DNA from 4 places in the Thalassospira sp. UBA848 genome. Region 3 is predicted to be linked to each of the others. Evidence: predicted binding sites of a transcription regulator. Region 3 holds the regulator's gene; each other region holds the start of a gene.
The links. Region 3 encodes PhoB, which activates phosphate uptake and scavenging genes when phosphate is short. Its sites were predicted from a motif close to TNTCATAAAACTGTCA; they were not measured.
Positions count from the first base shown of each region.

Region 1 (9,155 bases), on a different contig from region 3:
TTGATGATCGCGGTGAAATCGCACTTGGCAAACGTGGTGATCTGATCCGGGTGCATCATTCCCCGCACCATCCGATTGTGCGCGGGGTCTGGCGTGAAGGTGTGCGGGTATCATGACCGGGGGCCATGACCATAATGGCCCGACCGGATACGGACTTCTGGTCCTTGTTGTCGGCCCCAGTGGCGTTGGCAAGGACACCCTTCTTGATGCAGCCCGTGAAAGACTTGCCCAAGACAAGCAATTCTGTTTCCCACGACGCTGCATCACCCGACCGGCCGGAACCGTTGGCGAAATCCACATTCCCGTTCGCCCCGAAGATTTCGGGCAGATGGCGCGCCAAGGCGCCTTCCTTCTGAGCTGGAAGGCGCATGATCTTGGGTATGGCATCCCGCGCCATGTTCTTGAGGAAGTCGAGGCGGGCAAAACCGTCATCGTCAATGTGTCACGCAGCGTGATCGATGATGCCTGCGAGCTTGTTGGTCGGAAAAATGTCCGGGTCGTGAATATACGCGCCAGCGCTGCGGCCCTGCGCAAACGTCTTGAAGCACGTGGCCGAGAAGACGCCCTTGATATCGAACGCCGCCTTGCGCGTGCATCGGCCTATCAGCTAGACGGCGATTATGTTGTGCATGTCGATAATGACGCCGACCTTGAAACGGGTATCCTGCGTTTCATTCGCGCACTTGAACTGCCGCAACCCATCGCAAACCGGGCATAGGACTGGCACTGGCAAACAAAAATGCTGCACCCTTAAAGTGCAGCATTTTATCCATTCAACGAGAAGCGTTTGAGCAACCTGAACGGCTTCTGATCGCCCGGATCACCAAAAAGACAGACGTCACGCACGGTAAATGGTGCCTCGCAAAGTGGTGCGACCTGACCTGATAATGCATCCCTCATGAGCGCGACCTGATCATCGGCGAGCTTGTTGGTCAATGTCAGGTGGAAGCTGAATTCCTCCATGACATAGGGGTAGCCCCAACGCACAAGATTTTCTTCCTGACGATCACTTAAACCTGCCGCCCGGCGCTTGTTCATTGCCGCTTCGTCTTCGGGCTGTCGGAGGTCATCCAGTTTGCGCACGAACGTCGCCGCAAGGTCGGCCAAATCTGCGACGGGTTCGGTTGGAACAAGGGCCAGAAACCGCCCAAGCGGTTTTAGCATCAACGGACCACAAACCACCGGCGCGGTTACATCGCACAAATCGGTGATGGCCACTTCAAGGTCAGAACGATCCATACCACCAGCCAATGCAAATGGCGGTTTTAGCGTTCCGTGAAACCCATAGCGGGTTGGCGATGTTGTTGCTGCGACGATGTCAGCTTCGGATAAGCCAGTGACCTCCGGGCGATGTAAAACATTCCCGGTTTCCGGATCCCGCCCCAACCAGGCATTCCCAAACTGCCCCAGCGCGCTTTGCGGTTCTGGCGCGAAGTAGATGCCATAGCGTTGGTATTGTTCAGTCATGAATGAACTCTGGAAACAAAAGCAGATGAGAAAACAAGAAGCGCCGGAGCGATTAGATTAACCTCCGACGCCGATCTTATCACTGGGAAAGTCAGCTTCCTTAGACCGTATCGTATCTCAGGCAAAAGTCCCGCACCGGAAGCGTTCGGAAATCCTGCAATCTTTCGCGCAGCATTTCGTGCGACCAGTCCCACCAGCGAATGCGTAACAATGCCTCGATGATATCGGCTTCAAACCGCGGACGTAGCGGTGCTGCCGGAATACCGGTCACAATCGTGTAGGGCGGGACATCCTTGGTCACCACCGCACCTGATCCCACGACAGAACCGATGCCAACGGTCACTCCACCCCGGACAATTGCCCCGTGCCCGATCCAGACATCGTGTTCAAGTCGCACGCGTTTTTCGCGACGCCAGTCAAAGAAGGCCGGATCATCTTCACCCAGTTCATAAGCGCTGGAGCGATATTGGAAATGATGCATCGAGGCCCGGTCCATCGGATGTTGCCCCGGGTTGATGCGTGTATGGGCAGCGATATTTACGAACTTGCCGATGTCGGAATAGATGATCTCGCTGTCATTCACGACATAGGAATAATCATCCATTTTCGTTTCACGCATCGAGGTTCGTGCGCCAACTTCGGTCCAGATCCCCATTTCGCAATCAACGACAATCGCACTGTCGTCAATCGTGGGCCGTTCCGACAATGCCTTCATTGCCGGTTTGGCCTGCGTGATCTTAAAGCCCATGGATCAAGTCACCAGTTTGCGAAGACGCTGGGACACCATATCCAGCAAACTGACCGAAATGATGATGATGATCATGACCGCCGCTGTTTCCGCGTAATAGAAGCCACGGATATATTCCCACAGCACCATGCCGATGCCGCCGGCCCCGACAATGCCCAGCACCGTCGCCGAACGCACATTCGATTCAAAGCGATACAGCGAATAGGAAATCCAAAGCGGCAAGACCTGCGGGATCACGCCAAAGATGACTTCCTGAAGCGCATTGGCGCCCGTTGCACGAATGCCTTCGACCGGTTCGGGATCAATCGCCTCGACAGCCTCGGAGAACAGTTTGGCCAGAACGCCCGTGGTGTGAATCCAAAGAGCCAGGACACCGGCAAATGGACCAAGGCCGACCGCAACGACGAACAGCATGGCAAAGACCATTTCGTTGATCGCGCGGAAGGAATCCATCAGGCGACGGACCGGCTGATAGACCCAGACAGGGACAATATTTTCAGAAGAAAGAATACCGAACGGGATCGAACAAACGATGGAAAGTGCAGTGCCCCAGATCGCAATCTGGATGGTGATCCACATTTCTTCGACATACATCTTCCACATCAGGAAGTCGGGCGGGAAGAAGCCCTCGGCAAAGTCGACCATGTTGCCGCTGTTTTCAAACAGCGCCATAGGGCGCATATCTGCCCCCTCCCACGACATGGCCAGAAGTCCAAGGATGATCGCCCAAAGCAGGAAGCTTGATGCCGACCGTTTCAGGTCGCGCGGCGGAAGCTCCGTTGCGACAGATGATGTCGAAGAAATGCTGCTGTTCATCGTTCAAATCCCGGAATTAAAAGCAAACAGGGAGCGCACCTTTGATGCACTCCCTGTCGAAAAGTCGGTTACTGGTAGGCAACCAGGATGTCGAGTTCAGCAAGTTTCTTGTCGATCTCGGCAACACGTTCTGCTTTTTCTTCAGCAGAAAGCTCTTCGGTGTTCTGGATTTTCAGCTTGTCCTTGAACAGGGCCAGCTGACGGATCGGGTAAAGCTGCGCGTTGGAGCTTTCCATGAAAAGGCCCATGCCATCGGAGTTGTTGGCAAGAACTTCCTTGGCACTTTCAACATCACCGAAACGACCGTAACCAAGGAAGAATGCCTTGATTTCGGATTTCATTTCGCGCGACAGGTCTTTACGGTAAACCATCGGGTCAGACGGGATCAGCGGCGAGGTCCAGATGACTTTGACCTTGTCGGTGATTTCCGGCTTGTTCATCTGGGTACGGCCAAGCTGCTCGGAGTTGTTGGCAGCAACATCAACCTGTTTGTTGGCAGTCGCCATCAGGTTGGTTTCGTGGTTGGCGTTACGAACGGTCTTGAAGCACTCTTTCGGGTCAACACCGTTTTTCGCAAACACATAATAGGACGGAACCAGGAAGCCCGAGGTCGAGTTCGGATCACCGATACCGAAGTTCAGCGAACCATCACATTTCAGCATGTCTTCAAGGGTTTTGACCTTGTCGTTGTCAGCCTGGGTGATGATGTGGGAGTAGTAACCGTTCGACCCATCGGATTTGGAGGTCTGAACGAAAACTTCACCACCGGCGCGGTCAACGGCTTCCATTGCCGACTTGTTACCAAACCAGCCAACATGAACCTTGCCAAAGCGCATGCCTTCGATGATGCCTGCATAATCCGGTGCAAAGAATGCCTCGACGTCTTTGCCAAGTGCTTCTTCCATGTCATCGATCAGCGGCTGCCACTGAGCTTTGAGGTTAGAGGTAGATTCGGTCGAAATGATACCGAAAACGATGGTTTCCGGATCCTGTTCGAGCGGCTTGAATTCAACATCGGCCTTGGCAACAACGGATGCCAGCATCGTGGCCGCAAATGCTGCGGATGCGATTGTCTTAACGTTCATAAGAAGTCCCCTGTCAGAATAGATTTGGACATGTTTCGAGAAGGTAAGGCAGTCATGACAACTGGCCCGGCTAGCTTGTTGCGACAGCCAGGTCCTTTTCTGCGATGGGCTTTACAGCAGGCTCGGCAGCCTGTGCCGCACCATCGGCAAAAAGTTCGGAAGAATGTTCACCGTAAAGTTCCTGAAGGAATTGCGGCGTCAGTTCACTTGACGGTCCGTCAAAAACGACTTCACCATCGCGCATGGCGATGGTGCGTTTGCAGTAGTCTTTTGCGTAATCAACCTGATGAAGCGATACGATGACGGTGACGTTGTCTTCGCGGTTCACGCGATCAAGCGTGTTCATCACCTTGCGCGACGATGCCGGATCAAGCGATGCAATCGGCTCGTCGGCAAGAATCAGTCGGGCACCCTGGGTAATGGTGCGCGCAATCGCCGCGCGCTGCTGCTGACCACCTGAAAGGTTGCGCGCTTTCTTGGAAGCATGGGCATCAATACCAACACGCGAAAGCGCGCTCATAGCGCGCCGTTTTTCCGCCTTGGTAAACAGGCCAAGCGATCCGCGCCATGCCGGAACACGGCCCAAAAGCCCCATCAATACGTTTGTCAAAACCGACAGGCGGCTGACCAGATTGAACTGCTGGAAAACAACACCGATTTCAGTACGCACCTTGCGCGCACCGCGGGATATTTTGCCGTTTTCCTGAATGATCTCGCCAAACACCGCGATCTTGCCGCCGTCGCGATCCCCGCGCAGCAAACCGGCAATGTGACGGATAAGTGTGGATTTTCCCGAACCCGATGCGCCAATCAGCGCCACCATCTCGCCTTCCCGCACTTGCAGTTTGACATCGCTGAGTGCGCGCTTGTCACGGGTAAAGCTTTTGTTCAGTCCAGAGATATCTACAACCAGCATCAAAAAGTCGCCTGAATGTGTTTCGCTGGATGAAGAAGCTACGCACAAACGGCGACTCTACGGTGACACTGATGTTACAGTTCGATGATTACGCAGAGCATATCGCCCCGACAACAATTAAACTTGTCTATACATCAAGAATTCATCGAAGTATTTGCCTGTAATTCCCACATTATTTCTGTAACATTCCCGACTTTATCAGCAGAAATATATCTGATGAATGCCCCATCTTAAATCTATAAGACAGTCAAACATTCTGCACCGACAATTTTGGCATCAATACAGACACATAAAATGGGAAATTTATTTAATTTGGCTGATGGTCTCCATGACGTCATCTTCGATATCAAGACCCTCATCTTCGGCAAGTGCACGTGCCTGCTTGCCGCGACGCCCTGGCAGACGCACGCCTTCTTCTGCGGCAATCTCGTTTGCAATATAGGCAAGGTGATCCATTACACCCACACCGCCGGTTGCCTTGGGGTCAATAACAATGATCAGTTGTCCAAGCGCCGGTGGTGCGCCTTTGTCATCAAAAAGTGACGAAGACTGGTGACCGAACTGTGCGCCGGTAAGTCCAGCCGCAAGCAGTTCCACCATCATGGCAAGCGCCGCCCCTTTGACCCCACCAGCCGGGATCATTGTACCATCAAGGGCTTTCTGGGCATCAGTGGTCGGGTTGCCATCCACATCCAGTGCCCAGTCGTCGGGAATTTCCGCACCTTTCTGCTTTGCAGCCATGATTTTGCCGCGCGCAACTTTTGACAGGGCAAGGTCAATGATGATCGGATCACCGGCATCGCCCACCGGCACACCGAAGGCAATCGGGTTTGTCCCAAACATCGGACGTCGCCCGCCCCACGCTGCCATTGCCGCCGGCGCATTGGCAAACATCATCGCCGCCAGCCCCTGTTCTGCAAGACGTTCAACCGTCAGGCCCATGACGCCCGCGTGATGGGATCTGTGGATTGAGGCAACCGCAATACCCTGAGTGCGGGCCATGTCTGGCAAGTGCACCATCATCAAATCAAGCGCCGGATAGGCAAATCCATGCTGCGCGTCAATCCGCAGCACGCCGGGAGACGGCTTTTCAAAAACCGGCCGAACCGTACCATCAACTTTGCCCGCTTTTGCCTGCGCCGCATAAGCCGGCACGCGACGAAATCCGTGCCCGCCTTGTCCGGATGCCTCCGCCGCCACCAGTGCGGATGCCACCGATGCGGCATTTTCGGCAGTTACGTTGCAACGCATCAGGGTTTCACACACAAGCGTGTGGGCATCTTTAAGCGAAATCTTCATCGGTGGTGGGCCTTGATTATAAAAACGGGAGGAGGCGCAAGGATCATGCGCCAAAGGGCCTTACAACATAGCCATAAGCCATCGCCCAGCGCAAAGACGTTTTCAAGGCGAGCTCCACCTGAATGGCGCACAGGTCTTTGAAAATATGATAGGCTGGATTGCAACCATCGGCAGTAAGGCCGGGTATGATCGGGCAAGCAACACAGGATTCCACCCATGTATCGTGTAAAGCAAAGGTTCGTTTCCACTTTGGCCGTCGCGGCTTTGGTATCGCTTGGAGCGTGCAGCGCGACGTCAAATGGCAATATGTCCGCTGACTGGTCGACTGTCACCGGTCAGGAGTGGCAATTGGTCAATGTGACGGAAGGCAACAGCACCCTTTCGCCAACACCGCCAGTCACGGCAACCGCAACATTTTCCGACGATGGCAAGGTATCAGGCAATGCCGGGTGCAATCAGTATTCCGGCGGCTACACACAATCCGGATCGTCACTTGGCATCGCGCAACTGGCAATGACGCGGAAAATGTGTATCGCAGAAGAAGCCATGCAGATCGAGAACGCCCTAAGTGGTGCTTTCGTTCTTGTTGACAGTTGGGATGTGACGGACGGGCACCTTGTTCTTCGGGACGTTGACGGCCAGGCCGTGATCGAATTTGCGCCCGGCACTCCCTAGGCATTCCCAACGCTTTTCAACATCTGACAAAACAAAAGGGGCACCGTTTGGTGCCCCTTTTGCATTTGGGAAGTGTCGCGGCCTATGAATGGCCGCGACACATACAAGTCTGTTTTCTAGTCCTTGCTGTTAGATGCTTCTGCACCTGCCCCGACCGCCTTGGGTTCGGAACGCAGGCCCTGAATGATCGAATAACAGGCCAACAACAGCACGATCGCGAACGGGAAGCCCGTCGAGACGGCCATGGCCTGCAATGATCCAAGACCACCGCCCAGCAACAATGCAATCGCAACCAGACCTTCGAAGGTGCACCAGAACACACGCTGGGGAACAGGTGCATCGACCTTGCCGCCTGCGGTGATGGTATCAATCACAAGCGAACCAGAGTCCGAAGACGTCACGAAGAAGACAATCACCAAGACAATCCCGATAAAGGATGTGATTGCCTGCATGGGCAATTGGTCAAGCATGGTGAACAGCTTGATCGGAAGACCTGCTTCGGCAATCGCCGAGACACCTTCGCTGACCATGTGAACCGCAGTACCACCAAAGGCAGTCATCCACAGAACGCAAACCAGGGACGGAATGATCAGAACGCAGGTGATGAATTCACGGACCGTACGGCCACGCGAAACACGTGCGATGAACATGCCGACGAACGGTGACCAGGAAATCCACCACGCCCAATAGAAGGACGTCCAGCCCTGGCTGAAGTTGGCATCTTCACGACCGACCGGGTTCGACAGCGCAGGCAGGTATTCAACATAGGCTACCAGGCTGGTGAAGAAGCCGGTGATAATGTCCATCGTCGGACCAACCAGCACCACAAACAGCAGCAACAACGCTGCCAGCACCATGTTGATTTCCGACAGGCGTTTGACCCCGGCATCCAGACCGGCCAGCACCGAAATCAGTGCGACACCGGTAATCCCGATGATCAGGAAGACCTTCGAGGTATCGGAAACCGAAATGCCAAACAGGTAATCAAGCCCGGCATTGGCCTGTTCGGCGCCGAACCCAAGCGAGGTCGCAAGACCAAACAGGGTTGCGAAAACAGCCAGAATATCGATGAAGTGGCCGGTCCAGCCCCAGACACGCTCGCCAAAGATCGGATAGAAAATCGAGCGAATGGTCAGCGGCAGGCCCTTGTTAAAGGAAAACAGTGCCAGTGCAAGAGCCACCGTGGCATAGATCGCCCACGGGTGAAGACCCCAGTGGAAAATGGTCGCAGCCATGCCAAGATCAAAGGCAGCATCGGCATCGCCAGCCGCAGCACCGAGCGGCGCCCAGTCCGTACGAAGACCATCTTCGCCGACAGCAATTCCGCCCATCGAGCTTGAGAAATGTGAAATCGGCTCGGATACGCCATAGAACATAAGACCGATGCCCATGCCTGCAGCAAACAGCATGGCAAACCAGCCAGAATAGGAATAATCCGGTGTTGCGTCCGCGCCACCGAGACGCACACGGCCCAGCGGTGAAACAATAAGGAACAGACACAACACGACGAACACGTTGGCAGCAGACAGGAAGAACCAGTCGAACGTCGATGTCAGCCAACCACGCAGGTCGTTGAACATCGGCCCGACACTTTCCTGAAAGGCCAGGGTAAGAAAGACGAATGCAACAATCGCAAGACCCGAAATCAAAAAGACCGGGTTGTGGACATCAAGTCCAAACGGCCCGATCTCTGCCTGGATATTGTCTTGCCCGATTTCATATTCTGTATCAATCGGGTTCGCAGCACCGTCCGGGCTTTCAATGCCCGTATCAGTTTCAGACCCCATTTGAAACTCCCTAGGTTAAATGAATATACAGCTACCCCTAGCCGTAAGAGTTCTTCCGCATTCCTTAACGCACCAGGAACACAGAAAGATCCGAGTGAGACGCCACATATCCGCCATGCGATGCAAAGATATGGTCGGCAACGCCGGGGACGTGCGATGCCATGACGATCACGTCAACACCAAGTTCGTCGGCCTTGGCGACAAGTTCCTTGCTGAGATCCACCGCAGGATCATGCGAAATGTGGGCGATTGCCTTGGTGCTTACACCATGCTTGGACGCCAGATCTTCGGCGAAGGCCTGAAGTTTCTGTTCAAATTCCTTTGGTGTATGCGCAACCGATGACGGCGTATTGGTACCGACA
Region 1 is NZ_DBGS01000121.1:26,765-35,919, reverse strand. Features, by position in the region: gene B2R48_RS16915 (alpha-D-ribose 1-methylphosphonate 5-triphosphate diphosphatase) at 1-116, shown strand, start outside; gene phnN (phosphonate metabolism protein/1,5-bisphosphokinase (PRPP-forming) PhnN) at 113-718, shown strand; gene B2R48_RS16905 (DUF1045 domain-containing protein) at 766-1,467, opposite strand; gene B2R48_RS16900 (chloramphenicol acetyltransferase) at 1,568-2,215, opposite strand; gene phnE (phosphonate ABC transporter, permease protein PhnE) at 2,219-3,031, opposite strand; gene phnD (phosphonate ABC transporter substrate-binding protein) at 3,100-4,116, opposite strand; gene phnC (phosphonate ABC transporter ATP-binding protein) at 4,187-5,032, opposite strand; gene B2R48_RS16880 (Ldh family oxidoreductase) at 5,336-6,331, opposite strand; gene B2R48_RS16875 (META domain-containing protein) at 6,548-7,006, shown strand; gene B2R48_RS16870 (BCCT family transporter) at 7,123-8,793, opposite strand; gene B2R48_RS16865 (universal stress protein) at 8,858-9,155, opposite strand, start outside.
Region 1: phnC (phosphonate ABC transporter ATP-binding protein) is a predicted target of PhoB. The motif match lies at 5,107-5,122, and genes of this name have one in related genera.

Region 2 (9,155 bases), on a different contig from region 3:
CTCTTCTGTCATATCCTCCCAATAAGGCAACAGTTTGTCACCGCCGACATCAAGAGTCCTGAACACTACCGGGCGGCCTTCGGCCTGCTCGAAAATACGGTCATAAAGCCGCGTTTGGTCGGTGATATCAGGCATGGCAGAGCGCACCATGAACGGAATTTCCGTCCGGTACAGGCCAATACCATCTGCACCGCTTTCAATCACATGCGGCACGTCGATCAAAAGACCTGCATTCACATTAAGCGAGATATCCGCCCCATCCGTCGTGCGCGCGGGCATATCGCGCATCTGGGCATAAAGTGCTTTTCGTTCGGCCCGGGCACGCAGCGCCCCGTCAATCACGGCGCGGACATCCTCGCTGGGGCGAACGAACAACTGGCTATTGTCTGAATCCACGATCAGCGGGTCGCCTGCCTCAACCTTGTCAAGGACCCCCTTGACCCCGCCCAGAACCGGAATATCAAGTGCGCGCGCAACAATTGCCACGTGCGAAGTATGCGATCCTTCTTCCAGTGCCAGACCGCGCAGACGCGTATGGTCGTAATCAAGCAACTCCGCCGGGCCGATGTTGCGCGCCACCAGAATGATGTCATCGGGCAGATCACCAAACGCTGGGGACTGATACTGCCCCGAAAGATGTTGCAGCAACCGGTTGGCAAGATCTTCAAGATCGTGAAGACGTTCGCGCAAATAAGGATCGGTCACCTGCGCCATACGGGCGCGGGTATCGTCATGCACTTTCTGGACCGCGGCCTCGGCCGTCAGGCCGGTATGGACGGCTTCGGTGATCCGGTTAAGCCATCCGGTATCCTGGGCAATCATCCGGTAGGCTTCCAGAATGTCCCCCGGATCATCGCCTTCATCCATGCCATCAATGCCCGAAACGGCTTCAAGCATTTTATCCAGATGATTTTGCAGGCCATGCATGGCTTCACGCAGGCGCGTGAGCTCTTCTTCCGGGTCGTCTGAAACCATGCGGTCAATGACGATGCGTGGCTCATGCAACACCGCAAGACCCTTGCCGATGCCAGGCGCCAAACGCGCCCCGCCAAGTCGCAACGGCAAAAGCGCAATACCATCCGCCGGGATCAGTTCCTCGCGACTGACAAGCTCGCCCGCCGCAACCATTTCGGCCAGGACCATGGCGACGTTTTCAAGCGCTTCCTGTTCGTCCTCGGAATAAAGCCGCTCTGTCCGGTTCTGCACGGCCAGCACACCGATGATGCGACCACCGCGCAGGATCGGCACACCGATCATGGAATGATAGATTTCCTCACCCGTTTCCGGGCGATAGGCAAAGTTCGGATGGCTTTGCGCGTCCTTGAGGTTAAGCGGGCGCGCATGTGCAGCCACAAAACCGACAATCCCCTCGCCCACACGCAGGCGGGTCAGGTGGATGGCCTCTTTGGACAGACCGCACGTCGCAAACAGTTCAAGCACCTCGCCCGCACGCATGACATAGACCGAGCACACCTCTGCCACCATATCAGCAGCAATGATGGTCACGATCTGGCCAAGCCGTTCTTCAGCAGTCCCCGGTCCAGCCATAACGTCGCGGACGCGCTTTAGAAGGCGTCGCGGACCAGAGACTGCGGCGGACGGAATGCTCATTTGACTTAGCTGTCTCTCTTAACCAGGGATTGAACGGCCTGTTCGACCAACTCTTCAAGGATTTCTGAAACCGGTTGTTCTTTCTTTACCATACCAACCGACTGCCCGGCCATAACCGATCCACTTTCAACGTCGCCATCGATCACGGCACGGCGCAATGCACCCGCCCAGAAATGCTCAATCTCAAGCTGTGCGGCCCCTTGATCAAGTTCGCCTGCCCGGAACTTTTCGATCACGGCACGCTGGGTCTCGCGGAATTCATCAGTACCCTTGTTGGCAAGCGCACGTACCGGAATAACCGGGAAGCGATCATCAAGCTGCACCGTGGTGACCGCGTCGCGGGCACTTGCACGGATAAAGGCCTTCTTGAAATCAGGATGGGCAATGCATTCTTCGGCACAAACAAGACGCGTACCGACCTGAACACCCGACGCCCCCTGTTCAAGCAAACCGGTAATCGCTTCACCGCGGCCAATACCCCCGGCACAGAAAACAGGAATATCGGAAACTTCCGGAAGGATTTCCTGCGCCAGAACCGTCAGCGATACCGGGCCGACATGACCGCCGGCTTCGCTGCCTTCGATCACCAGCGCATCGGCACCCGACCGGATCAGTTTCTTGGCCAAAACCAGTGCTGGTGCAAAACAGATAACCTTGGCAAATTCCTTGGCCTGCTTGATCGAGGCGGAAGACGGCAGGCCACCAGCCAGAACCACATGCCCGACGCTGTGTTCGCGGCAAACTTCAATCAGTTCATTGAGCTGCGGATGCATGGTGATCAGGTTGACGCCGAAAGGCTTGCTGGTCATTTCCTTGGTGGCGGCGATCTCGGCCGACAACAGATCCGGGGTCATCGACCCGCAGGCAATCACACCGAAGCCGCCCGCATTGGAAACGGCCGAAACAAGGTGACGCTCTGACACCCAGGACATGGCACCGGCCAGGATGGCGTATTCGGTGCCAAGGAATTCCTTGCCCGACGCCCACAGGTCTTCCAGGCGCGCCCGTGCGGCATCAATTTTCGGATCACTCATATTCTCTGTACCCCAAATGCAGAAATGCAGGAGACCAGTGATCTCCTGCACAAAGGCCGAAACACACTGTTCCAGCTAATATGTAATATTATACGTCCTTTAACAGTGGCTTAATTGCGCATGCAAGCACTGCAAAGAACTTATTCCGCGTCCAGACCATATGCCGTGTGCAGGGCACGAACGGCAAGCTCGGTATATTCCTCGGCAATCAGAACACTGACCTTGATTTCCGAGGTCGAGATGACCTGAATGTTGATGCCTTTTTCCGCAAGGGTTTCGAACATCTTGCGGGCAACCCCCACGTGGGAGCGCATGCCCACACCGATGATCGACACCTTGGTCACATCAGACGTGCTGAGCAGTTCCTGATAGGCGATCTGCTCTTTGTTTTTTTCGATCACCTGAAGCGCACGCTGGAATTCACCCCGCGGAACGGTAAAGGTCATGTCCGTGCTTTTGCCGTCTTCAGAGACGTTCTGCACGATCATGTCGACATTGATATTGGCATCAGCCAGCGGGCTGAAGATTGAAGCGGCAATGCCCGGTTTGTCTGCGACTTTAACCAAGGTGATCTTGGCTTCATCACGGCTATAGGCAATTCCGCTGACGACTTCCTGTTCCACGATTTCGTCCTCGTCTACAACAAGTGTTCCTTCTGCTTCGCTAAAGGTGGAGCGGACCTGCACCCGAACGCGATGGTTCATCGCCATCTCGACTGAACGGGTTTGCAGAACCTTTGCACCAAGCGACGCGAGTTCCAGCATTTCTTCGTAGGTAATTTTTTCGATCTTGCGTGCCTTCGGCACGATCCGCGGGTCGGTGGTATAAACACCATCAACATCGGTATAGATGTCACAGCGATCAGCATCGAGTGCTGCGGCCAAGGCAACGGCCGAGGTATCCGAACCACCACGACCAAGTGTGGTAATACGATTATCAGGTGCGATCCCCTGGAAACCGGCCACGCAAACGACTTCGCCGCCATTCAGGCGCTTGTCAAGCTCGGTGGTGTCGATTTCCTTGATGCGGGCCTTGGCGTGCGCGCCGTCGGTCTTGATCGGAATCTGCCAGCCAAGCCAGGAACGTGCAGGCACATCCATGCTTTGCAGCGCCATCGCCAGAAGCCCAACAGTCACCTGCTCGCCCGACGATACGATCACGTCATATTCACGTGCATCATACATCGGCGACACTTCCTGCGCCCAGCCAACCAGTTCGTTGGTCTTGCCCGACATGGCCGACACAACAACAGCAACCTGATTGCCGGCATCGACCTCGGATTTCACCCGGCGCGCGACATTCTTGATTTTATCAACATCGGCGACCGAAGTGCCGCCAAATTTCATGACAATACGGGCCATGAAGTATCCCCGCTATGCTCGCCGTCCATCGGCTGTCCGAACGTGACGGCATGTGATCCTGTCCCGGCCCAGGATAGCATGCCATACACACAGCGCTTCTCCTGATCCAAGCGGCGTTATCAATACTGCCATAATCCACATGAAACAAGCGTCAAGGATGCTGATAAATTGCGTCAGAGCAATTTTTTTAGCCCGAAATTGCCCCAAGGCATGCGAATGCGGCAAATTGCATCGCATATCATGCGAAAACTACCCAATATCACTGAGGCTTGGCAGATGACTTGGCCCATTGCGTGACCATGTCATTTGACAGCTGAGTATTGCCTTGCAGATCGCGCGGGCGTAAACAAGGCATCATACAGCAAAGTTGTTTTACGCCTTCGGAGCCACACCATGTCGGACGCATCCGCACAAACCAGCCGCACCGCCAATGCCGATGAGATCGCACGGTTTTCCGCGATGTCTGAAAAGTGGTGGGACCCGAACGGTGTGATGAAACCGCTGCACAAATTCAATCCGGTGCGACTGCAAATCCTGCGCGACAATATCTGTGCCCATCTTGGCCGCGATCCGGAAACCATCGAACCACTTAAAGACATCGAAATCGTCGATATCGGCTGTGGTGCGGGTCTTCTGTCCGAACCGATTGCGCGCATGGGGGCAAAGATGACCTCGATTGACGCATCGGAAAGCAACATCGAAGTCGCCAAAATCCATGCCGCGCAATCCGGCCTTGAAATCAATTATCGCTGCTGCACGCCGGAAATTCTGGCCGATGAGGGCAAGCAGTTCGATATCGTGCTGAATATGGAAGTCATCGAACATGTCGATGACCCGCAATTCTTCATGCAGGCCTGTGCTTCGGTTCTTAAGCCGGGTGGGTTGATGTTTGTTGCCACGCTGAACCGCACCATCAAGTCACTGGCGCTGGCCAAGATCGGCGCAGAGTACATTCTGCGCTGGTTGCCTGCGGGCACCCATGACTGGCGCAAGTTCGTCAAGCCGTCCGAAATGTCGGGATATCTGCGCGGTGCGGGACTCGAACTGAGCGACATTACCGGTGTGGCATACAACCCGATCAACGACACCTGGTCGCCTGCCCCGCGTGATCTTGATGTGAATTATATGGTGATTGCGCGAAAACCTGACTGATCAAAAACTACCTGATCAGTTCTTTTTCGTCTCGTCATCCCATGGCAGCGCCATGACATCGATGCCTTCATCGACCAGCTCTGCGGTTTCCTTGACCGAGGCCTGGCCATAGATGCCGCGTTTTTCCGTCTCGCCGTAATGGATTTTGCGCGCTTCTTCGGCAAACTTGTTACCGACATTCTCGCAATTGCTTTCGACCTGTTTACGGATTTCGGCAATTGCGGCCTGTGTTGCCTCGGCGACAGCCTTTTGTTTCTGCTTTTCGGCGGCAACCTCTTTTTGGCGTGACGTCCGCAGACGCGGTGCCATCAAGGCCTTGCCAACATTCGACGTCCCGCACATCGGGCAGGACAAATCACCGTTGGCGGCCTGCGCTTCATAGGTTGCGCCGTCCTTGAACCAAGCTTCAAATTCGTGATCATGTTCGCATTTGAGCTGAAATAGAATCATGATGGTACTTGTATAAGCCGAACCAGTCGCGAGACGATAAAACTATTAGATACAGATTATATGGCCCACACTGGCTTAAATCGCCAGCCCGCGAGCGTCACACTGAATAAACAAGATTTACAGAAATGTCATCCCAATTGCCATCAAACTGGATCACACAACATTGCCCAACGCCCAACCCGGCCCGCAATCAGGCACTTGACCTTGCATGCGGCAAGGGGCGGCACAGTTTCTGGCTTGCCGCCCAAGGGTGGCAGGTTACGGCAATTGATCGCGACCTTTCGCAAACCGATACCAAAACAAAACCGACAATCAACTGGATCGAAGCAGACCTTGAAACAGGTCACTGGCCGTTGGGCGATCAGCAATTCGATCTGATCATTGTCGCCAATTACCTGCATCGACCGCTATTTGCAAACCTTCGCGCCGCAGTCCGACCGGGCGGCACCCTGATCTATGAAACCTTCATGGTCGGGAACGAGGCGATCGGACGCCCGCGATCCCCTGACTTCCTGCTGCGTCGTGATGAACTGACAGACGCATTTGCCGACTGGGACATCATCGCCCATCAGCAAGGCCCGGTTTACACTGTGAATGGCGATGAAATTACGGCGATAAAACAATCGATTGTCGCACAAAAGCCATCCTAGCGCACAATTCGCAACAGGCCGGAAGCGATTGCAACAAATTCGTAACATATTGATTTTACGAAAATAAACACAACTTTCACAATTAAGCGCTGTCGTTTCTGGCATCTTCGCTGCTGCTGTTTCAGGCAATGGTGTGAAGAGAGAGAAAAGCCATGAGCGATAAATACGAAATCATCGAAGATAGCGACGATATCCCATCCAACCCGACCACCAACCCACGCATTGACGATCTGATCAATGCACGCTTTTCCCGCCGTGGCTTTTTCAAGGGCCTGATGGCGACGTCGGCCGTTGTAGGCGCCGGCATCGCGACCAAGGGTGTTGCCAAGGCACAATCAGCCTCCACCCTGACCTTCAAGTCGATCCCGCAGAAGATCACCGAAACCCATGCAGTTGCTGATGGCTATGACGCCAGCGTGCTGATCCGTTGGGGCGACAAGGTCGTCGCCGATGCACCGGCATTCGTTCCGGGTCAGGTCGACGCCAAGGCGCAGAACAAACAGTTTGGTTATAACTGCGACTATGTTGGCTACATGCCGCTTCCGGTCGGATCCCAAAATTCTGACCACGGCCTTCTGTGCGTCAGCCACGAATACACCAATGCCGAACTGATGTGGTCCGGTCTTAAAGACGGGATGGATGCATCCGAGGAACAGGCCCTGCACGAAATCGCAGCCCACGGCCATTCGGTTATCGAAGTCAAGAAAACCGGTGGCAAATGGCAGGTTGTTGACGGGTCCGATTATGCGCGCCGCATTTCCCCGATCGACACCGAAATGCAGATTACCGGCCCGGCTGCCGGTCATGACCGCCTCAAGACCAACACCGACCCGACCGGTACCCGTGTCATCGGTACGCTTAACAACTGTGCGGGCGGCAAGACGCCTTGGGGCACGGTCCTGATCGCCGAGGAAAACTTCAACGGTTACTTTGGCGGCGATATCGCCAAGACCAGCGAAGAACGCAACTACAAGCGTTTGGGCATCAGCAAGGACAGCTGGTACTCGTGGGTCAAATATTTCGACCGCTTCAATGTCGAAAAAGACCCGAACGAGCCCAACAAGTTTGGCTGGATGGTTGAAATCGATCCGTATGACCCGACCTCGATGCCGAAAAAGCGCACAGCCCTTGGCCGTTTCAAGCACGAAGGTGCCACCGTCATCATCAACAAGGACAACTCCGTTGTTGCCTATTCCGGTGATGATCAGCGCTTCGACTATCTCTACAAATTCGTGGCTGCGAACAAATACAATCCGAATGATCGCGCAGCCAACATGGACCTTCTGGAAAACGGCACCCTGTTTGTTGCCAAGTTCCACGAAGATGGCAGCCTTGACTGGATGCCGCTGATCTTTGGCGAAGGCCCGCTGACAGCCGAAAACGACTTCAACAGTCAGGCTGACGTTCTGATCGAGGCCCGCCGTGCGGCCGACCTTCTGGGTGCAACCCAGATGGACCGTCCGGAAGACGTCGAACCGAACCCGGTCAACGGCAAGGTCTATGTCATGCTGACCAATAACTCCAAGCGCAAGGAAGGCAACGCGCCGAACCCGCGCGCTGCCAACCCGCATGGTCACGTGCTTGAACTGACCCCTCCGGGCGGTCGTGGCCAGGATGCCGATCACACCGCGTCGCGCTTTACCTGGGACATCATGATTGCCGGTGGCAATCCGGCCGTTGCCGATGACAAGGCGGTGTACCATCCGGCCGCAGAATCCTGGGTTTCCTGCCCGGACAACATGGCAATCGACCATCGTGGCCGCCTGTGGATTTCAACCGACGGCGCACCAAAATCCGACATTCCTGATGGCATGCATGCCACCGATGTCGATGGTCCGGGTCGGGCGCTCACCAAATTCTTCTTTGCGTGCCCGGTTGGTGCGGAAATGTGCGGTCCGGAATTCACCCCGGATGGAAAGACGCTGTTTCTTGCCGTTCAGCACCCGGCAGACGGTTCATCCTATGACGCGCCAAGTACCCGCTGGCCGGACTTCCAGGCCGCAATCCCGCCGCGTCCGTCCGTCGTCGCAGTAACCAAAAATGATGGCGGTGAAATCGCAGGCTGATCCCCTGCATCACAGTCCTGAAATGCAAAGCGCACCGGCCAGTTTGCCGGTGCGTTTTTTGTTGTCTGCAAGTCACCGATATTACTTGACCGGTGCGGCCATATCATAGGTGCCATCATTATCTGAAATCGCCATCCAGCTTTTGTCCGACGCTGACTTGCTTTCAAGGTCGGTCCAGTTGCCCTTGGCGGCAGTGATGTTGCCTGAAATATCTTCGCTCCAGAAACCAACCACGGCAGGCGTAATATTCAGATAAAGCTTCCCGTCGACAATCCGCCACAGATTGGGATTGGCCGGCACTTTGCCGCCCTTCACAATCCCGTATGCGCAATGCCCGTCAAAGGCCGGGGCATATTTTGCCGGATCGGCCAGAAACATCTCGCGGTTTTCCTCCGACGCAAATGCCCAGGTCGCGCCGTTATATTCAGCCGTAATGTCGGCCCGGCCCGGTACGGCGTGGGGCTGCATCATGCCGACATCCTTTTGCGGCAAGTTGAAATAGGCCACCGCGTCATATCCGCTGATCGCATAGCCGGTTTCGTCGACATATTGTTCGCCGGCAAACGCCGCGCCCGAAAGGCCAAATACAACTGCCGATCCGATTAAGAACTGTTTGAACATCATTGCTGTTTCTCCGGTTGTAAATCCCTGATGTACGCAGTGTGCCCGGACACAGCCAGAAATCGAAATGACGTTGCGACACTGTTTCGTGAGGATGCGTGATAAAGCGTGAGGATGCGACAAACGACCATTTGCTTCCTATATAAAGCAAAGGGAATTGGGCCTTGACCTTAACCATGGTTGAGGAATTACGACGAAGGGAACCCAAAG
Region 2 is NZ_DBGS01000092.1:12,364-21,518, reverse strand. Features, by position in the region: partial or broken gene B2R48_RS13515 (putative PEP-binding protein) at 1-1,611, opposite strand, end outside; gene B2R48_RS13510 (NAD(P)H-dependent flavin oxidoreductase) at 1,617-2,645, opposite strand; gene B2R48_RS13505 (aspartate kinase) at 2,786-4,006, opposite strand; gene ubiG (bifunctional 2-polyprenyl-6-hydroxyphenol methylase/3-demethylubiquinol 3-O-methyltransferase UbiG) at 4,400-5,158, shown strand; gene B2R48_RS13495 (DUF1178 family protein) at 5,174-5,608, opposite strand; gene B2R48_RS13490 (class I SAM-dependent methyltransferase) at 5,734-6,258, shown strand; gene B2R48_RS13485 (PhoX family protein) at 6,411-8,324, shown strand; gene B2R48_RS13480 (YHS domain-containing (seleno)protein) at 8,406-8,948, opposite strand.
Region 2: B2R48_RS13485 (PhoX family protein) is a predicted target of PhoB. The motif match lies at 6,322-6,337, and genes of this name have one in related genera.

Region 3 (9,155 bases):
GTTGCTCCGACCTTCGAAGCAATCTCTGCTGGTGATTACCCGGTTTCCCGTTCGCTGTACTTCTACGTGAAGAACGCGCACGTTGGCACCATCCCGGGCATCAAGGAATACTTGGCTGAATTCACCGCCGACAAAGCTTGGGGTGACGAAGGTTACCTTGCTGACCGCGGTCTCATCCCGATGGATGCAGCAGAGCGTGAAGCCGTACGCAACGCAGCGATGAACCTTTCGCCGCTGAGCATGTAACGCGATCTTTCAACCGGTGGCGGCGTGCGCTGCCACCGGTTTCTTTATATCCTGACTTGATTTGTTTATAGTTTCTGTCCTATTGGCCTCACGAACTGACCTTTGCAGGCTCATCTGGCGAACGGATCTAATATAATGTCCCTGTCTTTCCTGTTGCTCGCGGTTGCCGCACTTTGCGCGCTGTCCTTTTATTTTGGACGCCAGCGGGCCGTAGCGCTCTCGGGCGGCCGACACAGCAATCTTCATTCCTTGCCGGTTCACTACGGGGCCTATACAGCAGCCTGGTGCGGGCTTCCCGCGCTGTTTTTGCTTTTGATCTGGTATTGTTTTCAGGGATCAGTGATCGAAGCCCTGATCGTTTCAGATCTGCCACAGGAAATTGTCAGTGACTCCGGTCGCCTGTCGCTTGCGCTTAACTCTATTTCACTGATTGCTGACGGAAATGGTCAGCATCTGACGGTCGAACCGGAAATTGTTGATGCCGGTCGCCGTCTTGCCAACATTCAGACGATTGCCAATGCCGCCCTTGTCGTCGTGATGCTGAGCGGCGCTGTGCTTGGCTTGTCGCTGTCATATCGCAAAATCACCGCAGACATGCGCGCGCGCAACAATATCGAACGCATCGCGCGCTATGTGATGATTGCCTGCTCGGCGATTGCGATCCTGTCGACCGTCGGCATTGTCTTTTCGCTACTGTTCGAAGCACTACACTTCTTTACCAAGATCAACCCGCTTGAGTTCCTGTTTGGTCTGGAATGGAGCCCGCAAACTGCCATTCGTGCCGATCAGGTTGCCTCCGAGGGTGCCTTTGGTGCGATCCCGCTCTTTGTCGGCACGCTACTGATTACCCTGATTGCCATGTGCGTGGCCGTTCCGATCGGCCTGTTTTCGGCAATCTACATGGGCGAATATGCATCGCCGAAATTCCGCGCGGTGGCCAAGCCTGCACTTGAAATTCTGGCGGGTGTGCCGACGGTTGTTTATGGCTTCTTTGCTGCGCTGACCGTGGCTCCGTTCCTGCGTGATAATGGCGCGATCCTTGGTCTTGATGTCAGCTCCGAAAGTGCGCTGGCGGCTGGTCTTGTCATGGGTGTGATGATCATTCCGTTTGTTTCGTCACTGTCTGATGACGTCATGTCGCAGGTGCCGAAATCCCTGCGCGATGGTTCTTACGGCTTGGGCGCAACCAAATCCGAAACCATCCGCAATGTGATTTTCCCGGCCGCACTTCCGGGTATTGTCGGTGCGGTTCTGCTGGCAGTGTCCCGTGCGATTGGTGAAACCATGATTGTGGTGATGGCGGCTGGTCTTGCCGCAAACATGACGGCAAACCCGCTTCAGGCTGTTACGACCGTTACCGTGCAGATCGTGACCCTTCTGGTCGGGGATCAGGAGTTTGACAGTGCAAAAACCCTTTCGGCCTTTGCGTTGGGGCTGGTTCTTTTCCTTGTCACCTTGGGCTTGAACGTATTTGCCCTTAAGGTTGTTCAGAAGTATCGCGAGAAATATGACTGATATGGCATCTCTTATGGAAGACAGAGCTGCGGCCAAGGTGATCTCTGACAATCTGCGTAAGCCGGTTGACTGGGATAGTCCGAAGATTGCGCGTCAAATCAAAAAACGTTACGCCGCTGAACGCCGCTTTAAAATGTATGGCCTGGTTGCGATTGGTATCGCGCTTCTGGCCCTGTTCGTTCTGGTGTTTTCGATTGGATCAAAAGGCTACAGCGCCTTTTACCAGACCTATGTCCAGCTCGAAATTACCTTTGATCCGGCGGTCATTGATCCCGAAGGGACCGGTGATCCGGACGTGATTGGTCGTGCGAACTTTGATGGCCTCATCAAACAGGCCTTGCGGGAACGTTTCCCGGATGTGACCTCGCGCAGTGAAAAGCGAAACCTTTATGGCATCGTTTCAGGTGGTGCATCTTATGACCTGCGCGAACGGGTTCTCGAAAATCCGAGCCTGATTGGCCAAACGCGCACCATCTGGCTGATCTCGGGTGACGATTTCGATATGCTCAACAAGGGCTATATTGATCCCACCGTCGATGAAGGCGACCGTCGCCTCAATGATCAGGAAGTAAGCTGGTATAACCAGCTGGTCGAAGCCGGTGCGGTGGAAAAACAGTTCCACACCCGCTTCTTTACCAGTGGGGATTCCCGCGAACCGGAACTTGCCGGGATTTGGGGGGCGGCTGTTGGGTCGTTCTATACCCTGCTGGTGACGCTGGCGCTGTCCTTCCCGATTGGCGTTCTGGCTGCGGTCTATCTCGAAGAGTTCGCACCGAAAAACCGCTTCACCCAGATTGTCGAGGTCAATATCAACAACCTGGCGGCCGTACCGTCCATCGTGTTTGGTCTGCTCGGTCTTGAGGTTTACCTTAATGTCATGCATTTGCCGCGTTCGGCCCCGGTTGTCGGTGGTCTGACGCTCGCACTCATGACCTTGCCAACCATCATCATTGCCTCGCGTGCAGCCATCAAGGCGGTGCCGCCGTCGATCCGGCAGGCAGCACTTGGTCTTGGCGCATCACCGGTTCAGACTGTGACCCATCATGTCTTGCCGCTTGCCATGCCGGGCATTCTGACCGGCACGATTATTGGCATGGCGCAGGCACTGGGCGAAACCGCACCGCTTCTGATGATCGGTATGGTGGCCTTTATTGTCGATATCCCGGGCGGGGCTCTTGACCCGGCAACGGTTCTGCCGGTGCAGATCTATCTGTGGGCAGACAGCCCGGAACGTGCCTTTGTCGAGAAAACCTCGGCTGCGATTATGGTGTTGCTGGCCTTCCTTGTCCTGATGAATGGACTGGCTGTGTATCTGCGCAAAAAATTTGAACGGAAGTGGTAAAATGGCTGCTGTATCCCAGAGCGCAATGACGGCAGAGCCGTCGGTCGAAAAACCGAAAATGACCGCGCGTAACCTTGATCTTTTCTATAGCGATAATCAGGCCCTTTATGAGGTCAACCTTGATATCGCCGAACAGCAGGTGACCGCGCTGATCGGCCCGTCGGGCTGTGGTAAATCCACCTTCCTGCGCTGCCTGAACCGGATGAATGACACGATTGACGGTGTCACCCTCAAGGGTGAAGTCACCCTTGATGGTCGCGATATCTATGACAAGCGCATTGACGTGGTTCAGCTGCGCGCGCGCATCGGTATGGTGTTCCAGAAACCGAACCCGTTCCCGAAAACCATCTATGACAATGTGGCCTATGGCCCGCGTATTCATGGCTTGGTCAATTCGCGCGATGAACTTGACGAAATCGTCATGACCTCGCTTGAACGTGCCGGTCTTCTCAAGGAAGTCAAAGACCGCCTGCAGTCGCCTGCAACTGGTCTTTCCGGTGGTCAGCAGCAGCGTCTTTGCATTGCGCGTGCGGTGGCCGTCAGCCCGGAAGTCATCCTGATGGATGAGCCGTGCTCGGCACTTGATCCGATTGCGACCGCCAAGGTCGAGGAACTGATCGATGAGTTGCGTTCGAACTACACGATTGTGATCGTCACCCACTCCATGCAGCAGGCCGCCCGTGTGTCGCAGCGCACCGCGTTCTTCCACCTTGGCAAGCTGGTTGAAGTTGGCGAAACCGATCAAATCTTTACCAACCCGAAGGACGAACGCACCAAGGGTTACATTACCGGCCGCTTCGGTTAAGCGACACCAGGAGTACGCATAAATGGCTGAAGATCATACCCATATCGTAAGTTCGTTCGACGAGGAACTGACCCGTCTGAACAACATCATTTCGCAGATGGGCGGGCTTGCCGAAAGCCAGCTTATTTCGTCGATCCGTTCCATCGTTAAACGCGATTCCGAGTTGGCCGAGAAAGTCATCCTGTCCGATCAGCGCATCGACGTTCTTGAACAGGAAGTACAGGACTTTGCCGTCCGTCTTCTGGCCCTGCGTCAGCCGATGGCAGATGACCTGCGTCAGGTCGTTACGGCCCTTAAGCTGTCAAACGATCTTGAACGCATCGGTGATTTGGCAAAGAACATCGCCAAACGCGCACAGGTTCTGAACCAGATCCCGCCGATCCGCCCGGTTCAGGCGATCCCGAACATGGCCAAGCTGGCCCAGGAAATCATCAAGGATGTTCTGGACGCCTATATCGAAAGCGACGCTGAAAAGGCCCACCGGGTTTGGGAACGCGATCAGGAAGTGGACGACATGTACAATTCGCTGTTCCGCGAATTGCTGACCTACATGATGGAAGATCCGCGCAACATTACCGCGTCGACCCATCTGTTGTTCATCGCCAAGAACATCGAACGTATTGGCGACCACGCCACCAACATCGCCGAGACGATCTATTACCGGATCAAGGGCGAAGACCTGCCGGGGATTGATCGGCCAAAAAACGACGCTGCGAATTTCGCGGTCGTCGAACCGAATGAGTGACACTGGAGCATAGGAAGATGGACCCAACGGTTCTTATCGTCGAGGACGAGGCTGCAATCGTAACCATGTTGCGCTACAACCTCGAACGAGAGGGGATGCAGGTTGTCGAAGCCGGAGACGGTGACGAAGCGTTGAAAATTCTGGCAGAAACCCATGTCGATCTTGTTTTGCTCGACTGGATGCTGCCGGTGATGTCGGGTATCGAAGTCTGCCGCCAGATCCGTCGCAAACCTGAAAGCCGCGATTTGCCGGTGATCATGGTTACGGCCCGTGGCGAAGAAGGTGATCGTATCCGCGGTCTTGATACCGGGGCTGATGACTATGTCACCAAGCCGTTTGCCATTGGTGAATTGCTGGCCCGCATCCGCGCTTTGCTACGCCGATCCGGTCCGGCGCAACCACAAGGGCAGTTGATCTATTCCGATATCGAAATGGATCTCGCCGCCCATCGTGTCAGTCGCAACGGCAAGGCCATCCATCTTGGCCCGACGGAATTCCGTCTTTTGCGCTATTTCCTGGAACATCCGGGGCGTGTTTTCTCTCGCGAACAGCTGCTTAACGCTGTTTGGGGCCCGAACATCTATGTCGAAACCCGCACGGTTGATGTTCACATACGCCGCCTGCGCAAGGCGTTGAACGACGTCAAGGGTACGCGCGATATCATCCGCACCGTCCGTGCGGCCGGTTATGCACTGGATGCAGAAACCGCCGTCTAAACGTCATTTTCCCGACCGACGTCATCAAAAAACCCCCGTTGCATGTATCAACGGGGGTTTTTTGTTTCGTCCTGTTGATGATCAGGGCTTGTCCTTGGTGGTGCTGTCCTTGGTGCCGCTTTCCTTGGCATCCCCGCTGGCCTGTTTGCGCTGCATGCGCGGGGCCAGTTCGTTCATCAACAACATATCCGCGCGGCGGAACTTGGCGATTTCCGCATCGATATCTTCTTGTGGTACGTCGCAGGCGGCCAAAACATGATCGGATAACCGCAAGCCGGTTTCGAGAACTTCGGGAATGGCGGCATCCGCGCCATGGCGCGACAGTGGCCCGATATGGGTGATGTCCTGCGCACGGGCAAAGATCTTCAGATGCGGGTAATGTTGTCGCAAAAGGGCAACGGTTTTTTCCGTGGCATGCGGGTTCCCCATGGCAACAACCGCAATTTTTGCTTCATCCGTATGTGCAGCCCGGAAAGTTTCCGGTCTGGACCCGTCGGCAAAGTAAACCGGAAGGCCTTCTGCCCGCCCCCGCGAAACCTGCTGTGCGTCACTATCAAGGACAAGGAACGGGATGTTGCGGGTTTTGAGCAACCGTGCCAGAACCCGACCAACACGGCCGCTGCCGATCACCAGAACATGCTGATGAATGCCCTCGGATTCCTCGGAAATCCTGCCAAGCTGGTCTTCTTCTTTGGGATGCAGCTTTTCCTCGATCTTGTGGCCCAGACTGATCAGGGTCGGGGTCAGCGCCATCGAAATCGCCACCACCGGGATCAGCATCGCCGCAATATCAAGTGGCACCGCCCCGTTTTGCGCGGCCAGTGCAAACATCACAAAGGCAAATTCGCCACCCGCCGCAAGGCTAAGCGCGACACGAATGGCAGAACCGGTTTCAAACTTGATCGCGCGTGCCAGAACAAAAAGCACGGCCGTCTTGATCACCAGCAGCAACACCAGCCACATCATGATGGTGCCAAATTCGTTGTAGACCACGTCGACATTGACCGACATGCCCACCGACATGAAGAACAGCGACAGGAACACACCACGGAACGGCGCAATGTCGGCTTCGATCTGATGGCGGAATTCGGTTTCGGCCAGCATCACACCGGCAATGAAGGCGCCAAGCGCCATGGAAAGCCCGGACACTTCGGTAAGTGTGCTGGCCGCCAGAACGACAAACAATGTGCCAATGGCAAACAGTTCCGGATTTTTAAGAGAGGCGATATAGCGAAACAGACGTGGCAACAAATAACGCCCGACCAGCAACAGCAAGGCAACCGCCCCGAAACCAAGCAAGATGCTGATCCACGGGCTTGTTTCAGTCCCCGCATCGCCTGCGGCCTGCACCATGATCAGGAACGGGCCAACCGCCACGTCCTGCAAAAGCAGGATGGCAAGGGCCGCGCGCCCGAACCGGGTATTGAGCTGCCGGTCATCAGAAAGCTGTTTGAGGATGATGGCCGTTGATGACAATGCCAGTGCGCCTGCAATGACCAGCGCGGTTGGCAGGGCAAATTCCATAACGATCATCAGGCCCAGAAGGGCGAGCATCGAGACAAGTATCTGAAACAGCCCAAGTGCGGCAAACCGCCCGCCAATAACGCGCAATCGTTCGCGCGACAGTTCCAAACCGATCATGAACAGCAGAAAAACAACGCCAAGTTCTGCAACCGTGGAGATGTCTTCACGTTCACTAATCAGGCCAAAGCCAAACGGGCCGATAAAGAAACCACCAATCAGAAAGCCGATGATCGAATTGGCACGCAGCTTGTGAGCGATGGGCACCGCAATGATTGCGGCAGTCAGAATAAGGAACAGCTCGAACAGGACGCTGTGATGCATGGCGAAAAACGATCCGGAAGGCGGTCAAACAGTCACTGGGTTTCAGGCCCTGTAGTCAGGGCTTAAATATCTGAAAATAACGAGAATAACAGGATAACGAAAATAACCCTGCCAGTCGTGGGTAAATTTAGCGCAATTGCGAAATTCACAGAACTTCCACCAGAACGGTACGCATCCCCATGAACGCGAAATGCCATAAGACGTCCGGGACATGTTGCCAGGTCGTGAAGAATGTCATCTTCTGATGGCTTGCCATCCGGTCTGCCAAATGCCATCTTCCGCGAGCCCGATCAAGGGCCGGTTTAATCGCTTTTCAGACGAGCATATATTTTGGAACAGCTTATCCCCTATCTTCAGATCGTCGCGGGCCTTGTCTTATTGACGGCGGGTGGTGAATTTATTGTGCGGGGTGCGGTTGGTCTGGCCCTTTTGCTGGGCGTTTCCAAGGTGATTGTCGGTTTGACGATTGTGGCGGCCGGCACGTCGGCACCCGAATTTGTCGTATCCCTGAATGCCGCACTCAAAGGCACGGCCGATATTGCCATGGGCAACGTGGTTGGTTCCAACATCGCCAATATTTTGCTTATTCTCGGGGCGGTTGCGTTGCTTAAGCCTGTGGCGGCCGCGCGCGTAACTGTTGTTCGGGATGGTGGCACCATGTTGCTGGGCACGGTGCTTTTCATCGGGTTGTGCATGTTTGGCGTGATCGAACGCTGGGCCGGGGCGCTCATGCTCTGTGTATTGGCTGCGATCTGGTACTTTACCTATCAGCATGACAAGAATTCACCCAGTGATGCCAGCCATCTGCACGAAGAAGAAGTCGATGAAATCGGTGAAAAACCCAAAGGCTGGATCAAACCGATTATCGCGACCCTGATCGGTATTGTCGGTTTGATGCTCGGTGCGGACTGGTTGGTTGAAGGCGGGGTAACCGTGGCCCGTCAGTTTGGCGTGTCCGAGGCCGTTATTGGTCTGACCCTTGTCGCATTCGGAACCTCATTGCCGGAACTGGCCGCTTCGGTTGTTGCCGCCTTCCGCGGGCATGCCGATGTCGCACTTGGCAACGTGTTTGGATCGAACCTTTTGAACCTGCTTGTTATTATTGGCGGTGTTTCGCTGATCGCCCCGATCCCGGTGCCTGAACAGATCATGAATGCCGATATCTGGATCATGTTGGCGGTTACGGTCCTGTTGCTTCTGGTGGCTTATGCCTTGCGCAAGATTTCGCGCATCACCGGCATTGCATTCGTGATCGCCTATCTGGTCTATGTCTTCCAACTTGTCGTAGCATAGTCAGTTCAATCAGTTCCCGGCTGGTCAGTCACCGGACGGGACCATATGGTAAGGATCGAGGCAGCAATGACAGGTCAATTTCCAAAGACGGCTTTGATTACCGGCGCGGCAAAGCGCATTGGCCGGGCCCTGAGCCTTGATCTGGCACGGCAGGGGTATGATATCGCCCTTCATTGCAACAGTTCGAAAAGTGATGCCGAAACACTGGCCGCGGAGATACGTGATCTTGGCCGGCGGGCCTGTGTTGTTTCGGCCGATCTCACCAACGAAGAAGATACCCACCGCCTTGTCGCAGATGCCGCCAAACAGCTTGGTCCGATTGGCGTTCTGATTAATAACGCCTCGACCTTTGAGTTTGATGATGTCGGCAGTGCGACGCGCGACAGTTGGGATCTGCATATGGAAACCAATTTGCGTGCGCCGTTTGTCCTTTCGCAGCAATTTGCCCGGCATCTGCCAGACGACTGCAAGGGCGCGATCCTGAACCTGATTGATCAGCGTGTATGGAATCTGACACCGCATTTCATGACCTATACCTTGTCAAAGGCTGGCCTTTGGACCCTGACCCAGACGCTTTCGCTGGCTTTGGCCCCGAAAATTCGGGTGAATGCCATCGGACCGGGGCCGGCACTGCCTAGTAGCCGACAA
Region 3 is NZ_DBGS01000135.1:27,237-36,391, reverse strand. Features, by position in the region: gene B2R48_RS18465 (PstS family phosphate ABC transporter substrate-binding protein) at 1-246, shown strand, start outside; gene pstC (phosphate ABC transporter permease subunit PstC) at 382-1,761, shown strand; gene pstA (phosphate ABC transporter permease PstA) at 1,754-3,103, shown strand; gene pstB (phosphate ABC transporter ATP-binding protein PstB) at 3,105-3,908, shown strand; gene phoU (phosphate signaling complex protein PhoU) at 3,931-4,653, shown strand; gene phoB (phosphate regulon transcriptional regulator PhoB) at 4,671-5,369, shown strand; gene B2R48_RS18435 (cation:proton antiporter) at 5,451-7,214, opposite strand; gene B2R48_RS18430 (calcium/sodium antiporter) at 7,545-8,507, shown strand; gene B2R48_RS18425 (SDR family oxidoreductase) at 8,574-9,155, shown strand, end outside.

Region 4 (3,703 bases), on a different contig from region 3:
GCAAAGTTGGTGGCATCACGGGTAAAGACCGGATGCACGCCCCAGCAAAGTGCAAGGCGACGAGCGGTCTGAATACGCGGTGTCAGACCAAGAATGGGAACTTCAGGACGTTCGCGCGCGGCACGGAAGGCCGTTGACCCGGACGATGTATAGTTCACAACCGCTTTGGCACCAATCGTGGTCGCCACCTGACGTGCTGCCGCACTGATCGCATCCGGGGCATTGTGCTCCGGATCCGGGCGGTTGGCATCGCGCATCCGGTAATAAAGCTCGTCCTGTTCGACGCGCACCAGAATCCGGTTCATGATCGATACGGTTTCGATCGGATATTTGCCGACCGCACTTTCGGCCGAAAGCATCACCGCATCGGCACCGTCATAGATCGCCGTTGCAACGTCTGACGCCTCTGCACGGGTCGGTGCCGGGTTGGAAACCATCGAATCAAGCATCTGGGTCGCAACGATCACAGGCTTGCCCGCTTCGCGACATGACTTGATGATCCGCTTCTGCAGAATCGGCACATCTTCTGGCGGGCATTCAACGCCAAGGTCACCGCGGGCCACCATGATCATGTCCGACAGATCGACAATCTCATCAAGATGATCAATGGCCTGCGGTTTTTCGAGTTTCGAAACAATGGCCGCACGGCCCTGAATGATCTTGCGTGCTTCGGCGACATCCTCTGGACGCTGCACGAACGACAGCGCCACGAAATCAACACCCATCTCCAGACCGTAATCAAGGTCTGCACGGTCCTTGTCGGTCAGGGGTGAAAGCGGCAACATCACGTCGGGCAGATTGACACCCTTGCGGTTTGACAGTGGCCCACCGGTGATGACGGTGCATTCTGCGGACTTGTCGTCGCATTTCTCGACACGCATGCGAAGCTTGCCATCATCAAGCAGCAGGTTCGCACCTGGCTTGATCGCGGCATATACTTCCGGATGCGGAAGCGACACACGTTTTTTGTCGCCCGGCGTTTTGTCCATGTCGAATTTGAACTTGTCGCCCGCGGCAAGCACGACCTCATCGTCGGCAAACGTGCCAACACGGATTTTCGGCCCCTGAAGGTCCATCAAAATACCGATTGGGCGCCCGATTTTCTCTTCGACGGCGCGGATCGCTTCAAAACGGGCCAGATGTTCTGAGTGTTCCCCATGCGAGAAGTTCAGGCGGAATACATCCACGCCTGTCTCGACAATTTTCTCGAGGACTTCCGGCTTTGAACTTGCTGGCCCCAGTGTCGCGATGATCTTCGCCTTACGTTGACGGCGCATCGGCTACTACCTCTTGTTATTCGGTTTACACATGAGCCTTCCCGCTTCGGCCTGCATCTGCGGCGAGACGAAAAGGCATCCTGATCTTTTTCTGGGGGTATCCCCTTAATAATCAATCAGCCCCTATTTGAACAGGGACTTTTCATTAAATGCCTTTACAAAAATGTGATTTTTCGCTGGACAATTACAAGAAGCCCCTTCTTTAAAGGAGCCATATCGATAAAACATGCCGGTCATATTCGAGCCTCCGGCTGACCGACCCCTTGGCGCAGACAGGACCCTTTTCATGAGCAAATGGCACCACCGTTTTCTTGGACTTGCAGCCCATATTGCAGACTGGTCAAAAGACCGCAGCACGCAGGTCGGTGCGGTTGTCATCGGCCCGAAAAAGGAAATTCGCGCGGTTGGCTACAACGGCTTTCCGCGCGGGGTCGATGACGAAATCGAAAGCCGCCATCAGCGCCCGGAAAAATACGCCTATACCGAACATGCCGAACGCAACGCGATTTATAACGCCAGTTACACCGGCACGTCGCTTGATGGCTGCGCACTCTATGTCACGCACTTCCCATGCTGCGATTGCGCGCGCGCCATCATTCAGGCTGGCATCGCAGAGGTCTATGTCGACAAGTCCAAGCTGACTGCAGATTTCCTCGAACGCTGGGAACAGGATATGAAAATATCCACCGAAATGTTCGAGGAATCGGGTGTCGCCGTTAAGGTGATTGACGACGAGGGCAACACCAAGCCTATGAAATAAAAACGATCTTCCTCTTTACTCTTGAAAAAAATGCCCAATATTGGGTGTGTTCACACCGGACACGAGCAACAAAAACAAGAAGACGCAAACGTCGTCTGTTTCATATTCCACGCTGGCCCGGGGTCAGTATTTGTCAGATTTCCAGGACCCAACCTTTGCGGTTTGGTCTTGCTGGGAACCAGACAAAGGTATAAGGATTTACAAGTCAGCAACGGGGTATGATTTGCTGCTGTATCCTCCTGAACAGCGACGCATTTCGTGATGATGCTCAGGAACCGAGGCCGGATGAACGCGAAAATAGACTTTAGTAAGATTAGTTTTCTGATCGTTGACGGGGACAAGATTTCAGCTCAGGTGGTCTATGACACGCTCGCCTATTTGGGTGCCAGTCATATACAACGCGTAAAAGCGCCAAACGATGCGTTTGACGTTTTGCGCACTGAGAAGATTGATATTGTGATCTGTGAATGGCGCTTGCGCGGCATGGATGGTCTGGAGTTTCTCGACGTGATGCGCAACTCGACCAATTCACCAAACAGGTTTATTCCGGTGATCATGCTGACGGCACATTCCGAGATGCGCTATGTGACGACGGCACGCGACCTTGGCATTACAGAATTTCTTGCCAAACCATTCAATGCTAAGGCACTTTATAGTCGTTTGGTGTCGGTCATCACGCGTCCACGTGTCTTTGTAAACACGGGAACGTATTTTGGTCCGGATAGACGTCGCAGACAGGTCCAGTTTGATGGTCCTGATCGGAGGAGCCCAGACGAATGACCCATTTTGATTGGGGAAGCGGAGCTGTCGTGAAACCTGAAGAACCAAAGAAAAAAAAGAACGTCCAAATTATCCCCGCCCAAACGGATCTTAAGCGCCGTGCTGTAAATTTCATCAAGGGCTTTGACATCAACCTGTCGCCCGAGCAACTCGAAGAGCTTGAAAAAGTTGTTCAGAAAAGCTCGGAAACCTTTGTCCGTGATATTGGCACCGAGTTGATGGAATGCCGCAAAACCATCATCACTGCCCTTAACGACAAATCCAAACGTCCTGCTGCTGTCGAAGCAGCCGCCGACCTCGCTTATTCGGTAAAGGCGCTGGGTGGTACGTTCCAGTATCCGCTGATGACCCAAATCGCCAAGTCGATGGAAACCTTCATGGCGGACCGAACAACGGCAAACGAAAAGCAGTTGTTGGTCGCACAGCTTCATATCGACTCGCTTTATGTCATTTTGGCTGGTCGCGTCACCGGTTTTGGCTCAAGCGTCGAACAGGCAACTGTCGCCGCCCTTACCAAACTGACCGAACGCTACGAATCCCCACGCGAATAGCTGCTCACTACGCATATTCTGCCGACAAGGCCGCCCGACATAACCAACGGGCTCGGCAACGGTATTGTGCTCCCAACGCTACGCTACACGAAACCACCATTTCGGCTGGCGCATCCCATCAAGCTGACATCTGCGGCAACCCAACCGAACCTTCCCCTTCCGACATCCGTTCAAGGCGAAATCCATCGCCCTCGTGCCACTGATACATGCCAGCAACCCGGAACCCTGACGCACCCAAAGCACCCTTGGTTTCTACCGGCGGAGGAATGATTTCGAAAATTGAATTTCGGGGTCAAAAACCGCTTGCACCACCTGTATGCGACTGCTAAAAACCG
Region 4 is NZ_DBGS01000085.1:13,932-17,634, forward strand. Features, by position in the region: partial or broken gene pyk (pyruvate kinase) at 1-1,277, opposite strand, end outside; gene B2R48_RS12220 (deoxycytidylate deaminase) at 1,564-2,037, shown strand; gene B2R48_RS12225 (response regulator) at 2,323-2,817, shown strand; gene B2R48_RS12230 (hypothetical protein) at 2,814-3,368, shown strand.
Region 4: B2R48_RS12220 (deoxycytidylate deaminase) is a predicted target of PhoB. The motif match lies at 1,431-1,446, and genes of this name have one in related genera.